2 regions of the Stenotrophomonas sp. GW821-FHT09E08 genome follow, and region 1 is predicted to be linked to the other one. Evidence: riboswitches for the same ligand, from Rfam matches in the RefSeq annotation. Region 1 holds a riboswitch; the other holds the start of a gene.
The links. Region 1 has a riboswitch for glycine ahead of gcvP (aminomethyl-transferring glycine dehydrogenase). Riboswitches for the same ligand answer to the same signal wherever they lie in the genome.
Positions count from the first base shown of each region.

Region 2: it holds a riboswitch for glycine, as region 1 does, so the genes downstream of both, AC07M7_RS07245 (trimeric intracellular cation channel family protein) here and gcvP (aminomethyl-transferring glycine dehydrogenase) in region 1, are expected to answer to the same signal.

Region 1 covers NZ_JBWKOO010000002.1:458,588-468,614, reverse strand. The annotation lists gene AC07M7_RS04530 (multidrug effflux MFS transporter) at 1-1,001, opposite strand, end outside; glycine riboswitch at 1,300-1,402, shown strand; gene gcvP (aminomethyl-transferring glycine dehydrogenase) at 1,465-4,332, shown strand; gene AC07M7_RS04520 (VOC family protein) at 4,425-4,835, opposite strand; gene AC07M7_RS04515 (amino acid permease) at 4,939-6,306, opposite strand; gene AC07M7_RS04510 (AraC family transcriptional regulator) at 6,388-7,110, opposite strand; gene AC07M7_RS04505 (catalase) at 7,228-9,324, shown strand; gene AC07M7_RS04500 (hypothetical protein) at 9,346-9,834, shown strand; gene AC07M7_RS04495 (alpha/beta fold hydrolase) at 9,831-10,027, opposite strand, start outside.
Region 2 covers NZ_JBWKOO010000004.1:60,953-70,979, forward strand. The annotation lists gene AC07M7_RS07210 (primosomal protein N') at 1-720, shown strand, start outside; gene AC07M7_RS07215 (glutathione S-transferase family protein) at 809-1,429, opposite strand; gene AC07M7_RS07220 (hypothetical protein) at 1,509-1,700, shown strand; gene AC07M7_RS07225 (NYN domain-containing protein) at 1,735-2,514, opposite strand; gene AC07M7_RS07230 (NAD(P)/FAD-dependent oxidoreductase) at 2,637-3,917, shown strand; gene AC07M7_RS07235 (nuclear transport factor 2 family protein) at 3,959-4,390, opposite strand; gene AC07M7_RS07240 (GIY-YIG nuclease family protein) at 4,463-4,720, opposite strand; glycine riboswitch at 4,761-4,850, shown strand; glycine riboswitch at 4,864-4,969, shown strand; gene AC07M7_RS07245 (trimeric intracellular cation channel family protein) at 5,052-5,669, shown strand; gene AC07M7_RS07250 (MdtA/MuxA family multidrug efflux RND transporter periplasmic adaptor subunit) at 5,954-7,120, shown strand; gene AC07M7_RS07255 (multidrug efflux RND transporter permease subunit) at 7,117-10,027, shown strand, end outside.

The DNA of each region.
Region 1 (10,027 bases):
GCCAGCGCCAGGATCGGGAAGATCAGCGCCATGCCCATGCCGCCCAGGAAGATCGGCATCACCGCCCACGGCAGTGCGAACTGCGGTGCCAGGCCGACGTAGCCGATGTTCAGCAGCACCGACAGCGCGCACAGGCCGAAACCGATGGCGACCTGTCGCGTAGGGCTGCTGTGCCCGGCCATGCGCCCGGACAGGAACGAGCCGGTGGTCATGCCGCCGATGGTGGGAATGAACAGCCAGGCGAAGCCGCCCTCGCCCAGGTGCAGGTGCTGCATCACGAACACCGGCGCCGAGGAGATGTACAGGAACACGCCACCGAAGCCGATGCTGCCGGCCAGCGCCAGGCGCAGGAAACGCGGATTGAAGCCAATGCGCACGTAGTCGCGCAGCAGCACGCGCGGTGACAACGGCACGCGCGCCTCGACCGGATGGGTTTCCGGCAGGTAGCGTGCAGTGGCCGCCAGCAGCACCAGCGCGAACACCACCAGGAACCAGAAGATCAACGGCCAGCCAGCGCCGCTGAGCAGGATCCAGCCACCGATGATCGGCGCGATGGCCGGGGCGATACCGAACAGCATCGACACCTGGCTCATCAGCCGCTGCGCGTCGTGGCCGTGGTACAGATCGCGGATTACCGCGCGGCCGACGATCATGCCCACGCCGGCGGACAGGCCCTGCAGTGCGCGGAACGCCAGCAGCGTGGTCAGGTCGGTAGACAATGCACAGCCCACCGAGGCGCCAACGAAGATCACCAGACCGCCGAGGATCACCCGCTTGCGGCCCCAGGCGTCGGACAGCGGTCCATGGGCCAGGCTCATCAGGCCGTAGAACAGCAGGTAGACGCTGATGGTCTGCTGCACCGCCACTTCGTCCACCGCCAGGCGCTGGGCCAGCTGCGGGAACGCCGGGAAGATGGTGTCGATCGAGAACGGACCGAACATGGCAAGGCCAGCAAGCAGCAGGGCCATGCGGCGGGTGGAAGGAGCAACAGCGGCGGTCATGGAGAGGCGTCCGGCAGGGCCATGCGCGGCACGCACGGCGGGCGCCAGTCCCCTGAAACAGGGACAGCGCCAGATGAATTCGGGTATCCGCCCATCATAGGTGGGGATTGCGCCCCGCGCCATGCACGGATGCACAAAACGCACGGCCGGGCCATCGGCCATTCAGGCGCAGCGGCGCCTCCCGGGAGCGGCCGGCCGGCGCGCAACGGGCTATAATCGGCGGGCAACACGGTGGGAGAAGCGGAACACCGCTGCCGAAGGCGCAACGCCCGTAATCGCTCAGGCCCGATACCACCCGTAACAGAACTCTGGAGAGACCGGTTCAATCCGGCGCCGAAGGGGCAAGAAGCAGCGGTCCGCCGCGCTTTCAAACTCTCAGGCAAAAGGACAGAGGGGCGCCCCGCAGACCGCCGACCGGCGGCTTGTGCCCGTGCGTGTGCCCTTTCCTGACGGATCCTTCGCCATGTCCCAGAACACCCCTTCCCTGCGTGAGCTCGAGCATCATTCGGCCTTCGTCGAGCGCCACATCGGCCCCAACGATGCCGAGATCGCGCAGATGCTCGGCGTCATCGGCCACGCCTCGCTGGATGCGATGACCGATGCCATTGTGCCGGCCAAGATCAAGTCGCCGGCACCGCTGGCGCTGCCGGAGTCGATCACCGAAGTGCAGGCGCTGGCGAAGATCCGCGCGATCGCCGACAAGAACACCGTACTGCGCAGCTTCATCGGCCAGGGCTACTACGGCACCCACACGCCGAACGTGATCCTGCGCAACATCCTGGAAAACCCGGCCTGGTACACCGCCTACACCCCGTACCAGGCGGAAATCTCGCAGGGCCGCATGGAAGCGCTGATCAACTTCCAGACCCTGTGCGCCGACCTGACCGGCATGGAAATCGCCAACGCCTCGCTGCTGGACGAAGCGACCGCCGCCGCCGAAGCGATGACCCTGGCCAAGCGCTCGGCCAAGTCGAAGTCGGACACCTTCTTCGTGCACGACGCCGTACACCCGCAGACGCTGGAACTGCTGCGTACCCGCGCCGAACCGATGGGCATCGTGCTGCGCGTCGGCACCCCGGCCGAAGCGCTGGAAGCGGAAGCCTTCGGCCTGCTGCTGCAGTATCCGGATACCTTCGGCCAGGTGGGCGATTACAAGGCGCTGGTCGATGCGGTGCATGCACGCGGCGGCCTGGTGGCGGTTGCCACCGACCTGCTGGCGCTGACCCTGCTGACCGCCCCCGGCGAATGGGGCGCGGACATCGTGGTCGGCAACAGCCAGCGTTTCGGCGTGCCGTTCGGCTTCGGTGGCCCGCATGCTGCGTTCATGGCCTGCCGTGACGCCTACAAGCGTTCGATGCCGGGCCGCCTGATCGGCGTCTCGATCGACGCGCAGGGCAACCCGGCCTACCGCCTGACCCTGCAGACCCGCGAGCAGCACATCCGTCGCGAGAAGGCCACGTCCAACATCTGCACCGCGCAGGTGCTGCTGGCGGTGATGGCCTCGATGTATGCCGTCTACCACGGCCCGGAAGGCCTGACCCGCATCGCGCGCCGCACCCACCGCCTGGCTTCGATCCTGGCTGCGGCACTGCGCAAGGCCGGCGTGCAGGTCGGTGGTGACTTCTTCGACACCCTGCATGTCACCGGCGTGCACGCCGATGAGATCCACGCCAAGGCCCGTGCCGCCGGTTACAACCTGCGTGCGATCGACAGCGACTCGGTCGGCATCAGCCTGGACGAAACCACCACCCGCGCCGACATCGTGGCCGTGGCTGCCGTGTTCGGTGCTTCGCTGGACGTGGACGCACTGGATGCCAGCACCGCCGACGCCCTGCCGGCCGGCCTGCTGCGCCAGTCTGAATTCCTGACCCACCCGGTATTCAACACCCACCACAGCGAGCACGAGCTGCTGCGCTACCTGCGCTCGCTGGCCGACAAGGACCTGGCGATGGACCGCACGATGATCCCGCTGGGCTCGTGCACCATGAAGCTCAACGCCACCGCCGAGATGATTCCGGTGACCTGGCCGGAGTTCTCGCAGATCCATCCGCTGGTGCCGGCCGACCAGGCGCTGGGCTACAAGGAACTGATCGACTCGCTGGAAGCGATGCTGGTCGAATGCACCGGCTACGACGCAGTGAGCCTGCAGCCGAACTCCGGCGCGCAGGGCGAGTATGCCGGCCTGCTGGCGATCCGTGCCTACCACCGTTCGCGCGGCGAAGACCATCGTGACATCTGCCTTATCCCGGACTCGGCGCACGGCACCAACCCGGCCTCGGCGCAGATGTGCGGCATGAAGGTGGTGGTGACCAAGACCGACGCCAACGGTAACGTCGACGTCGAGGACATCCGCCTCAACGCCGAGAAGTACAGCGACCGCCTGGCCGCGATCATGATGACCTACCCGTCCACGCACGGCGTGTTCGAGGAAGAGGTGGTGGAGATCTGCGAGATCATCCACAAGCACGGCGGCCAGGTGTACACCGACGGTGCCAACATGAACGCTCTGGTCGGCGTGGCCAAGCCGGGCAAGTGGGGTTCGGACGTTTCCCACCTGAACCTGCACAAGACCTTCTGCATCCCGCACGGCGGCGGCGGCCCGGGCGTTGGCCCGTGCGCGGTCAAGGAGCACCTGGCGCCGTTCCTGCCGGGCAAGCTGGGGGACCACGGCCCGGTCGGCATGGTCAGCGCGGCCAGCTTCGGCAGCGCCTCGATCCTGCCGATCAGCTGGATGTACATCGCGATGATGGGTACCGAAGGCCTGCGCAAGGCCACCCAGGTCGCCCAGCTCAACGCCAACTACATCGCCAAGCGCCTGGCTCCGCACTTCAAGACCCTGTACACCGGCCGCAACGGCCTGGTGGCACACGAGTGCATCCTGGACGTGCGCCCGCTGGAGAAGACCAGCGGCATCGGTGCCGAAGACGTGGCCAAGCGCCTGATCGACTTCGGCTTCCATGCCCCGACCCTGAGCTTCCCGGTGGCCGGAACGCTGATGGTCGAACCGACCGAAAGCGAATCGCTGCATGAGCTGGATCGCTTCATCGACGCGATGATCCAGATCCGCGAAGAGATCACCGCGATCGAAGACGGCCGCCTGGACCGCGAGGACAACCCGCTGAAGAACGCGCCGCACACTGCCACCGCAGTGACCGCCAGCGAGTGGACCCACGCCTACCCGCGTGAACTGGCTGCGTTCCCGCTGCCGAGCCTGAAGCTGCAGAAGTACTGGCCGCCGGTGGCTCGCGTCGACAACGTGTACGGCGACAAGAACGTGATGTGCGCCTGCATCCCGGTCGATGCCTACAAGGATGATGAAGTCGAGGCTTGATTCCTCGCTGCATCGGTAAAGAAAACGGCCCGCGCAAGCGGGCCGTTTTCATAAGGGCGTGTGGACCAAGGTCCACACCCACAAACTTCCGATCACGGATCCGGCATCTGCCCCAGGCTCAACTGCCACGACACGCCGAAGCGGTCCTGCACCCAGCCGTAGCGGTTGCTGAAGTCATAGTCGCCCACCGGCATCAACCAATGGCCGCCCTCGCCCAGTGCGCGTGCGGCACGTTCGAACTGCTCGGCGCCGGAACACTCCACGAACAGCGAGATCGATGGCGAGAAGGTGAAATCGTGCACATCCAGGCTGTCAAAGCACAGGTAATGGGTGCCGCCGAGCAGGAAGTTGGCCTGGCGCACCTGCCCCGGCACGCCGGCACCGGCGCCGTCCGGATGGCGCTGCATTGCCAGCAGGCGGAAATCGGCGAAGGCTTCGGCGTACAGGGCCAGGGCGGCCTCGGCCTGGCCGGTGAACATCAGGAAGGGGCGACTGCGCAGCATGCGGTACTCCTGGTCGACGGGCCGGTGACGGCCCACACGATCAGGATGGCACGGCGGATGTGCAGCCCCCGTGGTAGTGCCGGCCGCTGGCCGGCAGCATCAATCACGCCTCGCGCATGCGCCGTGCGATGGCACTGCCGGCGGCGATCGTGGCGGTCAGCGCCACCATCGACAGGAACTGCAGCCGGGTATGCGACTCGCTCAGCAGCAGGCCGAAGATCAGTGCCAGGATGCCCAGCGCACAGACGGTCAGCCATGGGAAACCGGCCATGCGGAACGGCAGGCGGGTGCCGAGGCGGTCGGCGCGGCGGCGCAGCACCAGCTGCGAGACCAGCGACAGCGTCCACACCAGCAGGCAGGTGGAACCGACGATGTTCAGCAGCACCGGCAGTACCCGGTCCGGGAACAGCAGTTCCATCACCGTGGCGGCAAAGCCGAACAGCACGCTGGCCAGCACGGCGATCACCGGCACCTGGCGCGGGTCGGTCCAGCCGAGCACGGCCGGCGCTTCACGACGCTGCGCCAGCGAATACATCATGCGCGAGGCGCCGTAGAGGTTGGCATTGAGCGCCGACAGCAGCGCGATCACGGCGATCAGGGTGATGGCCGTACCTGCGCCCGGGATGCGGGCGATATCCAGCACCGCAGCGAACGGCGACTTCAGCGCCTCGCTGGTCCACGGCACCACGGCGATGATCACGCTCAGCGAGCCGATGTAGAACACCAGGATGCGCCAGGCCACGGTGCGGATGGCACGGGCGATGCTGCGCTCGGGATCTTCGGTTTCGGCTGCGGCGACCGCCACGATCTCGGTGCCGCCAAAGGCAAAAACGACAACCAGCAGTGCCGCGCCAATACCGGCCAGCCCCTTGGGCGCGAAGCCGCCATGCTCGGTGAAGTTGCTCAGGCCCGGCGAGGTCACCTGCGGCAGCCAGCCCATCAGCAGCGCCACGCCGATGGCGATGAAGGCCAGGATCGCCGCAACCTTGAGGATGGCGAACCAGAATTCGAACTCGCCGAAGTTCTTCACTCCGAGCAGGTTGATCGCGGTGAAGAACAGCATGAAGGCCAGCGCAGCCATCGGCACCGGTATCACCGGCCAGACCGAGGCCAGCAGCCCGGCTGCGCCGACGGCCTCGGCGGCGATCACGATCACCAGCTGCACCCACCACAGCCAGCCCACGGTGGCGCCAGCGGTAGCGCCCATGGCGTCGGCCGCATATACCGAGAACGCACCGCTGGTCGGTTTGGCCGCCGCCATCTCGCCCAGCGCGTTCATTACGATGATCACCAGCGCGCCAGCCACCAGATACGACACCAGCACCGCGGGACCGGCCGCCTGCACACCCACGCCCGAGCCGAGGAACAGGCCGGCGCCGATGGCGCTGCCCAGCCCCATCATGATCAGCTGGCGGGGCTTGAGCGAGTGCCCGAGGCGGGACGGCGAAGCGGTCGGAATCGAGTTGGGCATCGGCAGGGCTGGCGGCGGCTACAGGGGCGACACCTTACCCTGTCCCATGCCCACGGGGATAGGCACAGCGCAGCAGGCGGCTCAGGCCAGCGCTGGCTCGCCGACGTTCCCACCAATACGGGCCCGGTAGGCTCGCGGCGAGAAGCCGGTTTCAGCCTTGAACTTGCGGGTAAAGGCGCTCTGGTCGCTGAAACCGCAGGCCTGGCCGATGCAGGCGATGCTGTCGTCGCCATGCAGCAGGTGCATGGCCATCTGGATCCGCAGCCGGGTCAACACCTGCTGCGGGGTCATCTGGAACACTTTGCGGAAACTGCGCTCCAGCTTGGACAGCGAGAAGCCGGTGATGTCCAGCAGGGTCTGCATGCGCACGTTCTCGGCGTAGTGCGCATTGAGGTGGGCCAGCGCCAGCCGCAGCTGCTCGTACTGGGCGCCCAGGCTGTCCTTCTGGCCAAGGTCCCGGGAAATGCCGATCAGGCCCTCGATCGCCCCGTCGACCACCAGCGGGCGCTTGCAGGTCAGGCACCAGCCCGGTTCGCGGTTGGCGAACAGGTGCAGCTCCATCAGGTTCTCGATCACCTCGCCGGACAGCACACGGGCGTCCTGGTCGACGTAATCCGCACTGAGGCCGGTCGGGTAGATCTCGGCCGCGGTACGGCCGATCACGTCCTTGCGCGCACGCAGGCCCAGCCGTCGCAGCATGGTCTGGTTGACGTAGGTGTAGCGGCCCTGGCGATCCTTCATGAAGAACAGCACGTCCGGAATGGCGTCGAACAGGGCTTCGATGTCGGCGGGTTCGACTCGCATGCGGCAAGCATACCCGAGCCGCCGATTTCCCTGCGCGTTCACCCCCAGGGGACTGGGGATTAACGCCACCCGCGCCAGTGTCCGGAGTCTGCCCCTACCCGCTCCAGGAGAACCTCCATGGCCGCCAGCAAGCCGACCGGCAAGCGCGCTCCCGCCACTCCCTCCGCCGACCGTGACAGCCGCGGCCAGGGCGATGAACTGCATCAGCTGGCAGGAGGCGCCCATCCGGTACTGACCAGCAACCAGGGCATCCCGGTCGTCGACAACCAGAATTCCCTGCGCCAGGGGCCGCGTGGGCCGACCTTGCTGGAAGACTTCCTGCTGCGCGAGAAGATCACCCACTTCGACCACGAACGCATTCCCGAGCGCATCGTCCACGCGCGCGGTTCGGCTGCCCACGGCTTCTTCGAACTGACCCGGTCGCTGGGCAAGGTGACCCGGGCGAAGATCCTCACCGAGGTCGGGGTGAAGACGCCGGTGTTCACCCGCTTCTCCACGGTTGCCGGCGGCGCAGGCTCGGTCGACACCCCGCGCGACGTGCGCGGCTTCGCGGTGAAGTTCTACACCAGGGAAGGCAACTGGGACCTGGTCGGCAACAACATTCCGGTGTTCTTCATCCAGGATGCGATCAAGTTCCCCGACCTGATCCATGCGGTGAAGATGGAACCGGACCGCGCGTTCCCGCAGGCGGCCAGCGCGCACGATACGTTCTGGGATTTCGTCTCGCTGATGCCCGAGTCGATGCACATGATCATGTGGGCGATGAGTGACCGCACGATCCCGCGCTCGCTGCGCACCATCGAAGGCTTCGGCATCCACAGCTTCCGCCTGCTGGATGAGGAAGGAAATTCCACCTTCGTCAAGTTCCATTGGCGTCCGAAGCTGGGGCTGCAGTCCACGATCTGGGACGAGGCGCTGAAGCTGCAGGCCGCCGACAACGATTTCCACCGCCGCGACCTGTTCGAGGCGATCCAGCGCGGCGACTTCCCCGAGTGGGAGCTGGCCGTGCAGCTGTTCACCGAAAAACAGGCCGATGGCTTCCCGTTCGACCACCTGGACCCGACCAAGATCATCCCCGAGTCGCTGGTGCCGCTGCAGGTGATCGGACGCATGGTGCTGGACCGCTGGCCGGACAACTTCTTCGCCGAGACCGAGCAGGTCGCCTTCTGCCCGGCCAACGTGCCGCCGGGCATCGATTTCAGCAACGACCCGCTGCTGCAGGGGCGGCTGTTCTCCTATCTGGATACCCAGCTGATCCGCCTGGGCGGACCGAACTTCAACCAGATTCCGATCAACGCACCGAAGTGCCCGTTCGCCAACCACCAGCGCGATGGCCACATGCAGATGCAGGTGCCGAAGGGGCGCGTGGCCTACGACCCCAGCTCGCTGCAGGAAGACAGCCCTCGCGAGACGCCTGCCGGTTTCCGCAGCCACGCCAGCGCCGATGATGGGCGCAAGGGCCGCACCCGCGCGGAGAGCTTTGCCGACCACTACAGCCAGGCGCGGATGTTCTTCCGCAGCCTGGAAAAACCGGAACAGGCGCACCTGGCCTCGGCGCTGGTGTTCGAGCTGTCGAAGGTGGAAACCGAGAAGGTGCGCGTGCGCACCGTCAGCCATCTGCGCAACATCGACGAAGGCCTGGCCAAGCGCGTGGCCGACGGGCTGGCACTGGGCACCCTGCCCGCCCCGGCACCGACGGCAACCCCTGCACAGGACCTGCCCGCCGCACCCGAGGTCCGCGTGATCGGCCGCAACAAGCCCCTGCTGCAGGGGCGCTGCATCGGCATCCTGTTCGACGAGGGCTCCGACACACGGGTGATCGCCACTCTGCGCAAGGCCGCCGAAAAGGCCGGCGCCAGCGTCAAGCTGATCACACCTAAAATCGGTGGTGCCACACTCAGCGACGGCAAGGTGCAGGCCGCCGATGGACAGCTGGCCGGTACCCCGTCGGTGGTGTTCGATGCAGTAGCGGTAGTGCTGAGTGCCGACGCCGGCAAGGCCTTGGCCAAGGAAGCGGCAGCCGTGGGCTTTGTCAGCGATGCCTGGGCGCACCTGAAAGCCATCGCCAGTGACGAAGGCGCACAGGCCCTGCTGAAGGCAGCGCGCGTCGGCAACGATGCCGGCACCGTGGAGGCCGAAGACATCAAGGCCTTCATCGCCGCTGCCGCCACCCGCCAGTGGGCCCGCGAGCCGAAGCTGCGCCTGCTGGCCTGACCATCCGACAGGAGAATCCCCATGCCCCGTGGTGACAAATCCGCCTATACCGACAAACAGAAGCGCCAGGCCGAGCATATCGAAGAGAGCGAGCGCGAACGTGGTGCCAGCGAAGGCACCGCCGAGCGCATCGCCTGGGCCACCGTGAACAAGCAGGATGGTGGTGGCAAGCGCAGCGGCGGCGCGCGCAAGGCAACGAAGAAGGTGGCCAGAAAGACAACGGCGAAGAAGGCTTCCGCAAGCAAGGCGCCTGCAAAGAAGGTGGCGAAGAAGACCGCTGCGAAAAAGACGCCTGCGAAGACGACCGCCACCAGGAAGACTGCTGCAAAGAAGGTGGTGAAGAAGGCCCCTGCGACTGTCCCTGCAAAGAAGGCGGCCGCCGCGAAGGCAACGCAGAAGAGCGCCTCACGCAGCACCGCAGCGAAGAAGGCCGCGAAGACCCGTGCAGCAAAAAAGGTGGTACGCAAGACCGCGGCGAAGAAGGCCGCACGCACCCGCGCCGGCAGTTAGCCGGTAGCGGGCAGCGCCCTCACCCAACCGGCCACCACTGCGGCGGCCGGTTCGGCACAGGCCTGCAACAGCAGATGCGGCCCTTCAAGGGCAACATGCCGCGCGTCCGGCAGCAGGGTCTGCAGCTCGGCTACGCTCGGCGGCCACAGCTGCCGGTCATGGCCCGCCTGCAGGCACAGCGTCGGCACCCCGA
Region 2 (10,027 bases), on a different contig from region 1:
GGCACCGAACGCCTGGAAGAGCACCTCACTGCGGCCTTCGCCGAATTCCCGGTGGTGCGCATCGACCGCGGCACCACGTCGCGACGCGACGCGCTGGAACAGCAGCTGGCGAAACTGGGGGATCAGCCCGGCATCCTGGTCGGCACGCAGATCCTGGCCAAGGGCCACGACCTGCCCAAGCTGACTCTGGTGGTGGTGGTGGGCATCGACGAAGGGCTGTTCTCGGCCGACTTCCGTGCCAGTGAAAAACTGGCACAGCAGCTGATCCAGGTCGCTGGCCGCGCCGGCCGCGCACGCGATCCCGGCGAAGTCTGGCTGCAGACCCACCATCCCGGGCATCCGTTGCTGGAAACGCTGGTGAGCGGCGGCTACCACCCGTTCGCGCAGGCCGAGTTGAACCAGCGCGAGGCGGCTGGATTCCCACCGTTCGCGCACCTGGCGTTGATGCGCGCCGAAGCCCAGCAGGTGGAGCACGCCAATGCCTTCCTGCTGGCCGCGCGGCAGTTGCTGGGAGAACAGAACGTGGTCGAGGCCTATGGGCCGATGCCGGCGCCGATGCCGCGCCGCGCCGGCTACCAGCGCACCCAGCTGCTGCTGTCTGCGCTGCAGCGGCCGCCGTTGCACGGTGTGCTTTCGCACTTGGTGCCGCAGTTGTACGCGCTGCCGGAAGCACGCAAGGTGCGCTGGTCGCTGGATGTGGACCCGACGGATCTGTATTGAGGGCACGCGGACGGTAGCGCCGGGCCATGCCCGGCGGATTCTGCGCGCACCGCGTCCGCCGGGCATGGCCCGGCGCTACCGTTTCCGCTTACGTCAGCGGCGACATCACGCCGCGCTGGTACGCCGGGCGTTCGCGCAGGCGCGCGTACCAGTCGGCCAGGTGCGGCAGTTCCGGGCGCTGGATCGGCAGTTCGAACCACGCGTAGATCAGCGAGCCGAGTGGGATGTCACCCATCGCGAACGTCTCGCCCGACAGCCACGGCTGCCTGGCCAGCGTGGCGTCGGCCATCGCCAGGTAGTCACCGGCACGCACGATGGCGGCGTTGATCCGTGCTTCGTCGCGGTCCGCCGGGGCGGTGCGCATGATGCCCCAGATCAGGTCGGTGTACAGCGGCGCCATCCGCGAAGTGCTCCAGTCCATCCACTTCTCGGCCTGGGCGCGTTCCATCGGGTCCTCGGCGTACAGCGTGCCCAGCGCGTAACGCGCGCTCAGGTAGCGCACGATGGCGTTCGATTCCCACAGCGGCAGGCCGTGGTCCTCGATCACCGGCACCAGGCTGTTGGGATTCATCGCCTGGTATTCCGGCGTCTGCGTGCCGCCGTGGCTGCCACCGACTTCGATGGACTCATACGGCAGGCCGATCTCCTCGGCGCACCACAGCACCTTGCGGACGTTGCTGGAATTGCGACGGCCCCAGATCTTCAACATTTCGGATTTCCTTGCCAGCAGCGGTGCGCCACGGTGGCGCGGAAACGCTACGATACGCCGATCCACAGGGAGAGACGACGTGACGGGATGGGATGCTCTGAACTATGTTCTGCTGGCTGCAGGGCTGGTGATGCTGGTGCTGGGCTACCGCCGTTCCAGCCGCAACCAGTTGCTGTGCGCCGGGCTGTTGCTGCTGGCCTTCAACGGCGTCGAGGATTTCGCCGCAGGGTTCGCCGAGGGCTATTCGAATTCCGATGCGCGTGAGATCTGACCGGCGGTATTGATTCGCCGGGCAAGGCCCGGCGCTACCGGTTCTTCTTCGGCAGCGCGCGCACGTAGGAGGACTTGCCGTCCTTTTTCAGCTCGAACAGGCCAATCGCGGCCAGCAGGTCGCTGAGCTTGCCGTAACCGTAGTTGCGCGGGTCGAACGAGGCCTGGTTGCCGATCTGGCTGCCGACCGGGCCCAGGTGCGACCAGCCATCCTCGCCCTCGGCCGAGGACACCGCGCGTCGCAGCATCTTCACCAGACGCGTATCGCTGCGCATTTCCGCGCCGCTCTTGCGCGGACGCGCATCGTCGTTGGCCACCGGCTCGTTCGGTGCCTGTTCGTTCGATGACTGTTCCGCATCCTGCACGCTGGCATGAGTCTGCCCCAACGCCTCCAGATAGGTGAACTTCGAGCAGGCGTTGACGAACGGCTCCGGCGTCTTCTTTTCGCCGAAGCCATAGACCTTCACACCATCGGTCAGCAGGCGCATCACCATCGGGGTGAAATCGGCATCGCTGGACACGATGGCGAAGCCATCCAGATTGCGCGCGTACAGCAGGTCCATGGCATCGATCACCATCGCCATGTCCGAAGCATTCTTGCCCTTGCTGTAGGCGAACTGCTGGATCGGACGGATCGCGTACTCGTGCAGCACCGCCTCCCATCCCTTCAACCGTGGGCTCTTCCAGTTGCCATAGGCACGGCGAACGTTGGCCACGCCGTAGCGGGCGACTTCGGCCAGGACCTCGTCGATTTTCGATGCCGGCGCATTGTCGGCGTCGATCAACAGGGCGATGCGCTTTTCCGGTTCGCTCATGGATTCCTCGCGGGCGGTTGCCTGAACCCGAGTATCGCCGATCCGCGCGGGCGCTGACGTGACAACCGCCTGCCGTGCGAAGATGCCAAGCGCTTCCCCCATGCCCCCACTGGAGTGAGTCGATGAGTCGCGAGCGCGTTCCCCACCTGGTTGTTGTCGGCGGCGGTTTTGCCGGTCTCTGGGCCACCCGTGCCTTGGCCCGCGAGCGCATACGCATCACCCTGGTCGACCGCCGCAACCACCATCTGTTCCAGCCGCTGCTGTACCAGGTGGCCACCGCCGGCCTGTCCGCGCCGGATATCGCCGCACCGCTGCGCCACATCCTCGGCCACCAGCGCAATGTGGAAGTCCGTCTCGGCGAAGTGGTCACCATCGACAAGCAGGCCCGACAGATCCGCATGGCCGATGGCAGCACGCTGGACTACGACACCCTGCTGCTGGCCACGGGCGCCACCCACGCCTACTTCGGCAACGACCAGTGGGCCGATGATGCCCCCGGCCTGAAGACCCTGGACGATGCCATCGCGCTGCGCCGCAAGCTGTTGCTGGCGTTCGAACGTGCCGAGGCCGAACCGGACCCGGCGAAGAAGGCGGCGTGGCTGAGCTTCGCCGTAGTCGGCGGTGGCCCCACCGGTGTTGAATTGGCCGGCACCCTGGCAGAAATCGCGCGGCATACGCTGCGCAACGAGTTCCGCCATATCGATCCGGCCAGCGCCAAGGTGCGGCTGGTCGAAGCTGGCCCACGCGTGTTGTCTTCGTTCCCGGAAGTGCTTTCGCTGAAGGCGCGCCGGCAGCTGGAAAAACTGGGCGTGGAAGTGTTGACCGGTACCCCGGTGAGCGACATCGACAGCCAGGGCTTCAAGCTCGGTGATCAGTTCGTGCCGGCGCGCACCGTGGTCTGGGCCGCCGGCGTGGCCGCCTCACCGCTGGCGCGCACGTTGGACGTGCCGCTGGACCGCGCCGGACGCGTACAGGTGCAACCCGACCTGACACTGCCTGGCCATCCGGAACTGTTCGTGGCCGGCGATCTGGCCGCACTGAACCAGGCCAACGGCAAGCCGGTACCCGGCGTTGCGCCCGCCGCCAAGCAGATGGGCAAGTACGTGGCCGAGGTGCTCCGCGCGCGCCTGCACGACAAGCCGGCGCCCGGTCCCTTCAAGTACGCCGACTTCGGCAACCTCGCCACCATCGGCCGCATGGCCGCGATCGTGCACCTGGGCCGGCTGCAGCTGTCCGGCGTGCTTGCCTGGTGGTTCTGGCTGGCCGCGCACGTCTTCTTCCTGATCGGTTTCCGCAACCGCATCGTGGTGCTGCTGAACTGGGCCGTGGCGTACTGGAGCTACCAGCGCAGCGCGCGCATCATCTTCGGTGATGACCAGGAAGACCGGCGGCCGAGGCGCTAGGGCCGCACGCATGTTCCTGTAGAGCCGAGCCCATGCTCGGCTCACGGCGCCTTCGGCTTCGGGTACCACAGCGCGTTGACGATCACCCAGCGCTGGTCGAAGCGCCCCATGTGGAAGTAGTCGACGAACCACGGCGTTTCCAGCCGCACCGAGGCCGCGTTGCCGGTCACGTCCAGCACGGTGCAGCGGCGGTCCCATTGATCCTTCGTGGTCTTCAGCGCGCCCTGCTTCGTCAGCGAGACCAGTTCTTCCTTCGACATCCGGCGCAGGCCCAGGCGTTCGTCCGGTGTATCACCGAGCACCGCACGTTTGGCCAGGTCCGGGTGCAGGGAACGGGCGACACGCTGCGGGTCGGCCTCCAGCTGGCCATCCACATAGTCATGGCAGGTGGCTTCGATGGCTGCGATCGTGGCGGCGTCGGCGGCAGGGCTTGCTGCTGCGGAAAGTGCGAACAACAGGGCAACGGTGGACATCCGGGTCTCCAGCGCTGAAGGCTGGGCGATCATGGCATGGCCTGATGCGCCCCATCCACGCATGGCGTGGATCTACTGCAACAGCCAGGCCAGTTTGCGTTCGCGCGGCTGCCGCTTGAGCTCCCATTCGGCACGTGAGGCCGCTGCTCGGTCCGGGTACTCGCGCACCGCCAGGACCCGCAGTGGTGGCCGCGACCGGGTGTAACGCGCGCCCTTTCCGGCCTGGTGGGCAGCGAAACGCGCGTCCACGTCGGTGCTGATGCCGGCGTAGTAGCTGCCATCGCGGCATTCGAGCAGGTACAGGAACCACGGGCGGAGGGACGGTGCCATGCCCGGATTATGCCGTGCTGCACTGCAGCGGATATACTGGCGCCCGAATGCAGGAGAGAGGCGCCGCGCTGGCGCCCGCCGAAGGCGCAGGCTCCCATGATCGCTCAGGCCGGTGGGCTGGAATCCCACCAACCATGCATTCGACTCGCCGAGCTGGAGAGAGGTCACCGGGCACGCCCGGGACGATCCGCCGAAGGGGCACGCGGCCCATGCCGCTGAACTCTCAGGTAAAAGGACAGCGGGAGCGGCACCGGTCATCGTCATCCCGTCATTGCGCAGGCAATGGCGATAGTGGCGCATGGCCGGCCCCACCGCGCCCGGAGCCTGTACCATGCTGTTGTCCATCATCTACCTGATCGCCATTTCCGCCGAAGCCATGACCGGCGCGCTGTCCGCCGGCCGCCGCCGCATGGACCTGTTCGGTGTGGTCATGATCGCCTGCGTCACCGCCCTCGGCGGCGGATCACTGCGCGATATCCTGCTCGGCCACTATCCGCTGGGCTGGGTGAAGCATCCCGAGTACCTGGGCTTCACCGTGTGTGCGGCGCTGATCGCCACCTGGGTCGCACGCTGGATGCACCACTTCCGCCGCACCTTCCTGGTGCTCGATGGCCTGGGCCTGATCGCCTTCACCCTGATCGGCTGCTCGATCGCACGTGAGGCCGGCCATGCCATGCCGATCGTGCTGATTGCCGGCATGCTGACAGGCGCCTTCGGCGGCGTGCTGCGCGACATCCTCTGCAACGAGGTACCGCTGATCTTCCAGAAAGAGCTGTACGCGATCATCGCGCTGCTGACCGGCGCGGCCTACCTGTTGCTGCTGCACTGGGGCGTGGCCGACGCTACCGCGATCCTGTGCTGCCTGGGCGGCGGCTTCGCGCTGCGCCTGCTGGCGATCCACTACCGCTGGGAAATGCCGAAGTTCGTCTATCACGACGAAGTGCATTGATTGCTTGACGGTAGTGCCGGCCGCTGGCCGGAAACACGGCACACGCCCGCAGATTCCAGCCGGTTGCCGGCCAGCGGCCGGCACTACCGATTGCGTTGCATGACGATGGTCATGCGGCATTGGCCAGGGTGATTGGCTACCATTGTCGCCCCGTCGCTGCCGCGACGGCATCCAGCCACGCCGCGCCCGCGGCCCCGCCAGACACTCCCTCCCCGCTGCCCGTGGTGCCGTGAACGCACCGACGGGCCCGCATGTCCCTGCGCGCGCAGGGCGCAGGATGCCCCATGTCTGTCGCCGAAAACTCCCGCTTCCGTCGTGCCCGCCCGTTGCTGATCGTGCTGGGCGTTGCCCTTGCCGGCGGCCTGCTGTGGGGGTTCTGGCCACGCACGGAGGCCGGTGCCGGCGACGATGCACCCGGCAAGACGGTACCCGTGCGCATCGCCCGCGCCAGCGCCGAGCCGCTGGTGCTGCGCCTGAAGGCGGTCGGTACGGTCACGCCGCTGCACAGCGTGGTGGTACGCAGCCGCGTGGATGGCGAACTGCTGCGACTGCATTTCCAGGAAGGCCAGCAGGTGAAGGCCGGCGATCTGCTGGCGCAGATCGACCCGCGCCCGTATGAAGTGAAGCTGGCGCAGGCCAAGGGCACCCAGCAACAGAACCTGGCCGAGCTGGAGAACGCCGAGCGCCAGCTGCAGCGCTACCGCGAACTGCAGAAGCAGAACTACGTGTCCGGGCAGGAACTGAGCGACCAGCAGAGCAAGGTGCGCCAGCTGCAGGGCCGCCGCCTCAGCGATCAGGCGTCTGTTGACGAGGCACGCCTGCAGCTGCAGTACACCCGCATCACCGCACCGGTCAGTGGCCGCGTCGGGCTGCGCCGGTTGGACGTGGGCAACCTGGTACGCGCCAGCGATGCCGAAGGCCTGGTGACGCTGGCACAGACCGCACCGATCAGCGTTCTGTTCACCGTGCCCGAACCCGAGCTGCCGGCGCTGCTCGATGCCGTGCAGGTGCAACCGGCGCTGGCAGTGGAAACCTGGGACCGCGAAGAAGGCCGGCAGCTTGCCAGTGGCGCGCTGTCCAGTGTCGACAACCGCATCGATACCGCCACTGGCACGCTGAAACTGCGTGCGCACTTCGACAACCACGATCTGGCGCTGTTCCCCAACCAGTTCGTCAACGTCCGCCTGCAACTGGGCGAGCAGCGCGCGCTGCTGATTCCCGATGCCGCCGTGCAGTTCGGCAGCCAGGGCAACTACGTGCATATCGTCGACAAGGACAACAAGGCACAGCGCCGCAACGTGGTGCTCGGTCCGGCCGACGATGGACGCGTGGCCGTGCGCTCCGGACTGGTGGCCGGCGACCAGGTGGTGATCGAAGGCATCGACGGGCTGGAAGACGGCACGGCGGTGGAGATCATCACCGAGGAGGCCGCGATCAAGGCCGGCGCATGAATCTCTCGCGCCCGTTCATCCTGCGCCCGGTCGCAACGACTCTCCTGATGGTGGCGTTGCTGCTGTCCGGTGTACTGGCCTACCGCCTGCTGCCGGTGGCCGCACTGCCGCAGGTCGACTATCCGATCATCCAGATCACAACGCTGTATCCGGGGGCCAGCCCGGAACTGACCACACGCACCATCACCGCGCCGCTGGAACGCCAGCTCGGGCAGATTCCCGGTCTGAAACAACTGTCGTCGACCAGTTCCGGCGGCGCCTCGGTCATTACCCTGCAGTTCGGGCTGGAGGTGTCGCTGGGCGTGGCCGAGCAGGACGTGCAGGCCGCCATCAACGCGGCAGGCAGCTTCCTTCCCGGAGACCTGCCGGTACCGCCGGTGTACCGCAAGGTCAACCCGGCCGACACACCGATCCTGACATTGGCGGTGACCTCGCAGGGACTGTCGCTGCCGCAGGCGCACGATCTGGTCGATACGCGCATTGCCCAGCGTCTGGCGCAGCTGCCCGGCGTCGGGCTGGTCAGCCTGGCCGGCGGCCAGCGCCCTGCGGTGCGCATCCAGGTCAATCCAGCGGCACTGGCCGCCAACGGCCTGGGCATGGACCACATCCGTACCGCGATTGCTGCGGCCAACGTCAACCTGCCCAAGGGCAGCTTCGATGGCCCGATCCGAGCGGTGATGCTCGACGCCAACGATCAGATGCGCAGCGTGGCCGAATACCGCGCGCTGGTACTGGCCTGGCGTGACGGCGCGCCACTACGGCTGGGCGATGTGGCCACCATCAGCGATGGCGCTGAGAACCGGCAGCTGGCCGCCTGGAGCGGCACTACGCCGGCAGTTCTGGTGAACATCCAGCGCCAGCCCGGTGCCAACGTGATCGCCGTGGTCGAGCAGGTGCGAGCATTGCTGCCGCAGCTGCAGGCCACGCTGCCGGCCGGCGTGCAGATGGACGTGCTGAGTGACCGCACCGAATCGATCCGCGCGTCGGTGCGCGGCGTGCAGAAGGAACTGGTGCTGGCCATCGCGCTGGTGGTGCTGGTCACCTGGGTGTTCCTGCGCAATCTGCCGGCCACACTGATTCCCAGCGTTGCAGTGCCGCTGTCGCTGGTCGGCACCTTCTCGGTGATGCTGCTGGCCGGCTATTCGCTCAACAACCTCACGCTGATGGCACTGACCATCGCCACCGGCTTCGTGGTGGACGACGCCATCGTGATGCTGGAGAACATCGCCCGCCATCTGGAGGACGGCGAAAGCCCCCGCGAGGCGGCGCTCAAGGGTGCAGCGGAAATCGGCTTCACTCTGGTCTCCTTGACGGTCTCGCTGATCGCGGTACTGATCCCGCTGCTGTTCATGGCCGACCTGGTGGGCGCGCTGTTCCATGAGTTCGCGGTGACGCTGGCGGTAGCCATCGGCATCTCGCTGCTGGTCTCGCTGACGCTGACGCCGATGCTGTGCGCGCGCTTCCTGAAGCCGCATGCGAAGGGGTCAGAGCCCCACGGGGATCTGACCCCGGTCCAGGGGTCGGATCCAGCCAGGGCTCCGACCCCAAAACAAGATGTCTTCGACCGCGTCATCACCCTTTACGACCGCCAGCTGCGCTGGGTGCTGCAGCGCCAGCCGCTGATGCTGCTGGCCACGGTGGCGACGCTGGCACTGACCGTAGCGCTGTACTTCGCCGTGCCCAAGGGTTTCTTCCCGGTGCAGGATGCCGGCCTGGTGCAAGGCATCAGCGAGGCACCACAGGCTATCTCGTTCCAGGCCATGCGCGAGCGCCAGCAGGCGCTGGCGGCGGCCATCGAAGCCGACGAGGCAGTGGCCAGCGTCTCGTCCTACATCGGCGTGGACGGCAACAACGCCACGCTCAACACCGGCCGCCTGCTGATCGAACTGAAACCGCATGGCGACCGCGACGGTGCCGCCGTCGTGATGGAACGGCTGCAGCAGCGCGTGGCGAAGATTCCCGGCATCACCCTGTACCTGCAACCGGTGCAGGAACTGGGCATCGAAGACCGCATCAGCCGCAACCAGTACCAGTTCACCCTGACCACGCCGGATCTGGAAGCGCTGGAAAGCTGGACACCGAAGCTTCTGCAGGCCTTGCGCCAGTCGCCGGCGCTGCGTGATGTGGCCAGCGATCTGCAGATGCAGGGGCGGCAGGCGCGCGTGGCGATCGACCGCGATGCGGCGGCGCGCCTGGGCGTAAGCGTGGAAGCGGTAGCCGATGCCCTGTACGACGCCTATGGGCAGCGCCAGATTTCAACCATCTTCACCCAGGCCAGCCAATACCGGGTGGTGCTGGAAGCCGATCCGTCGCGCCAGCCGGGACCGGAAGCCATCACCGGCCTGCGCGTGCGCAACAGCGCCGGGCAGACCGTGCCGCTGGGTTCGGTAGCGCGTGTAGAGGTGGGTCCGTCCGCGCTGCTGCGTAATCACGTGGGCCAGTTCCCGGCGGCTACGCTTTCGTTCAATCTTGCCCCGGGCGCTTCGCTGGGCGAAGCGGTGGATGCCGTGCTCGCCGCGCGCGCGCAGGTGAATCTGCCGCAGAGCATCGAACTTCGCCTGCAGGGCGCGGCGGCCGCCTTCAGCAGCTCGCTATCGTCCACGTTGTGGCTGATCCTGGCGGCCGTGGTAGTGATGTACATAGTGCTGGGCGTGCTCTACGAGAGCTTCATCCATCCCATCACCATCCTGTCCACCCTGCCCTCGGCCACCGTGGGTGCATTGGCCGCACTGTGGCTGAGCGGACGCAGCCTGGATCTGATCGCGGTGATCGGCATCGTGCTGCTGATCGGGCTGGTGAAGAAGAACGCGATCATGATGATCGACTTCGCGCTGGACGCGCAGCGCACACGCAGCATGTCACCACGCGAGGCGATCCATCAGGCCGCGCTGCTGCGCTTCCGGCCGA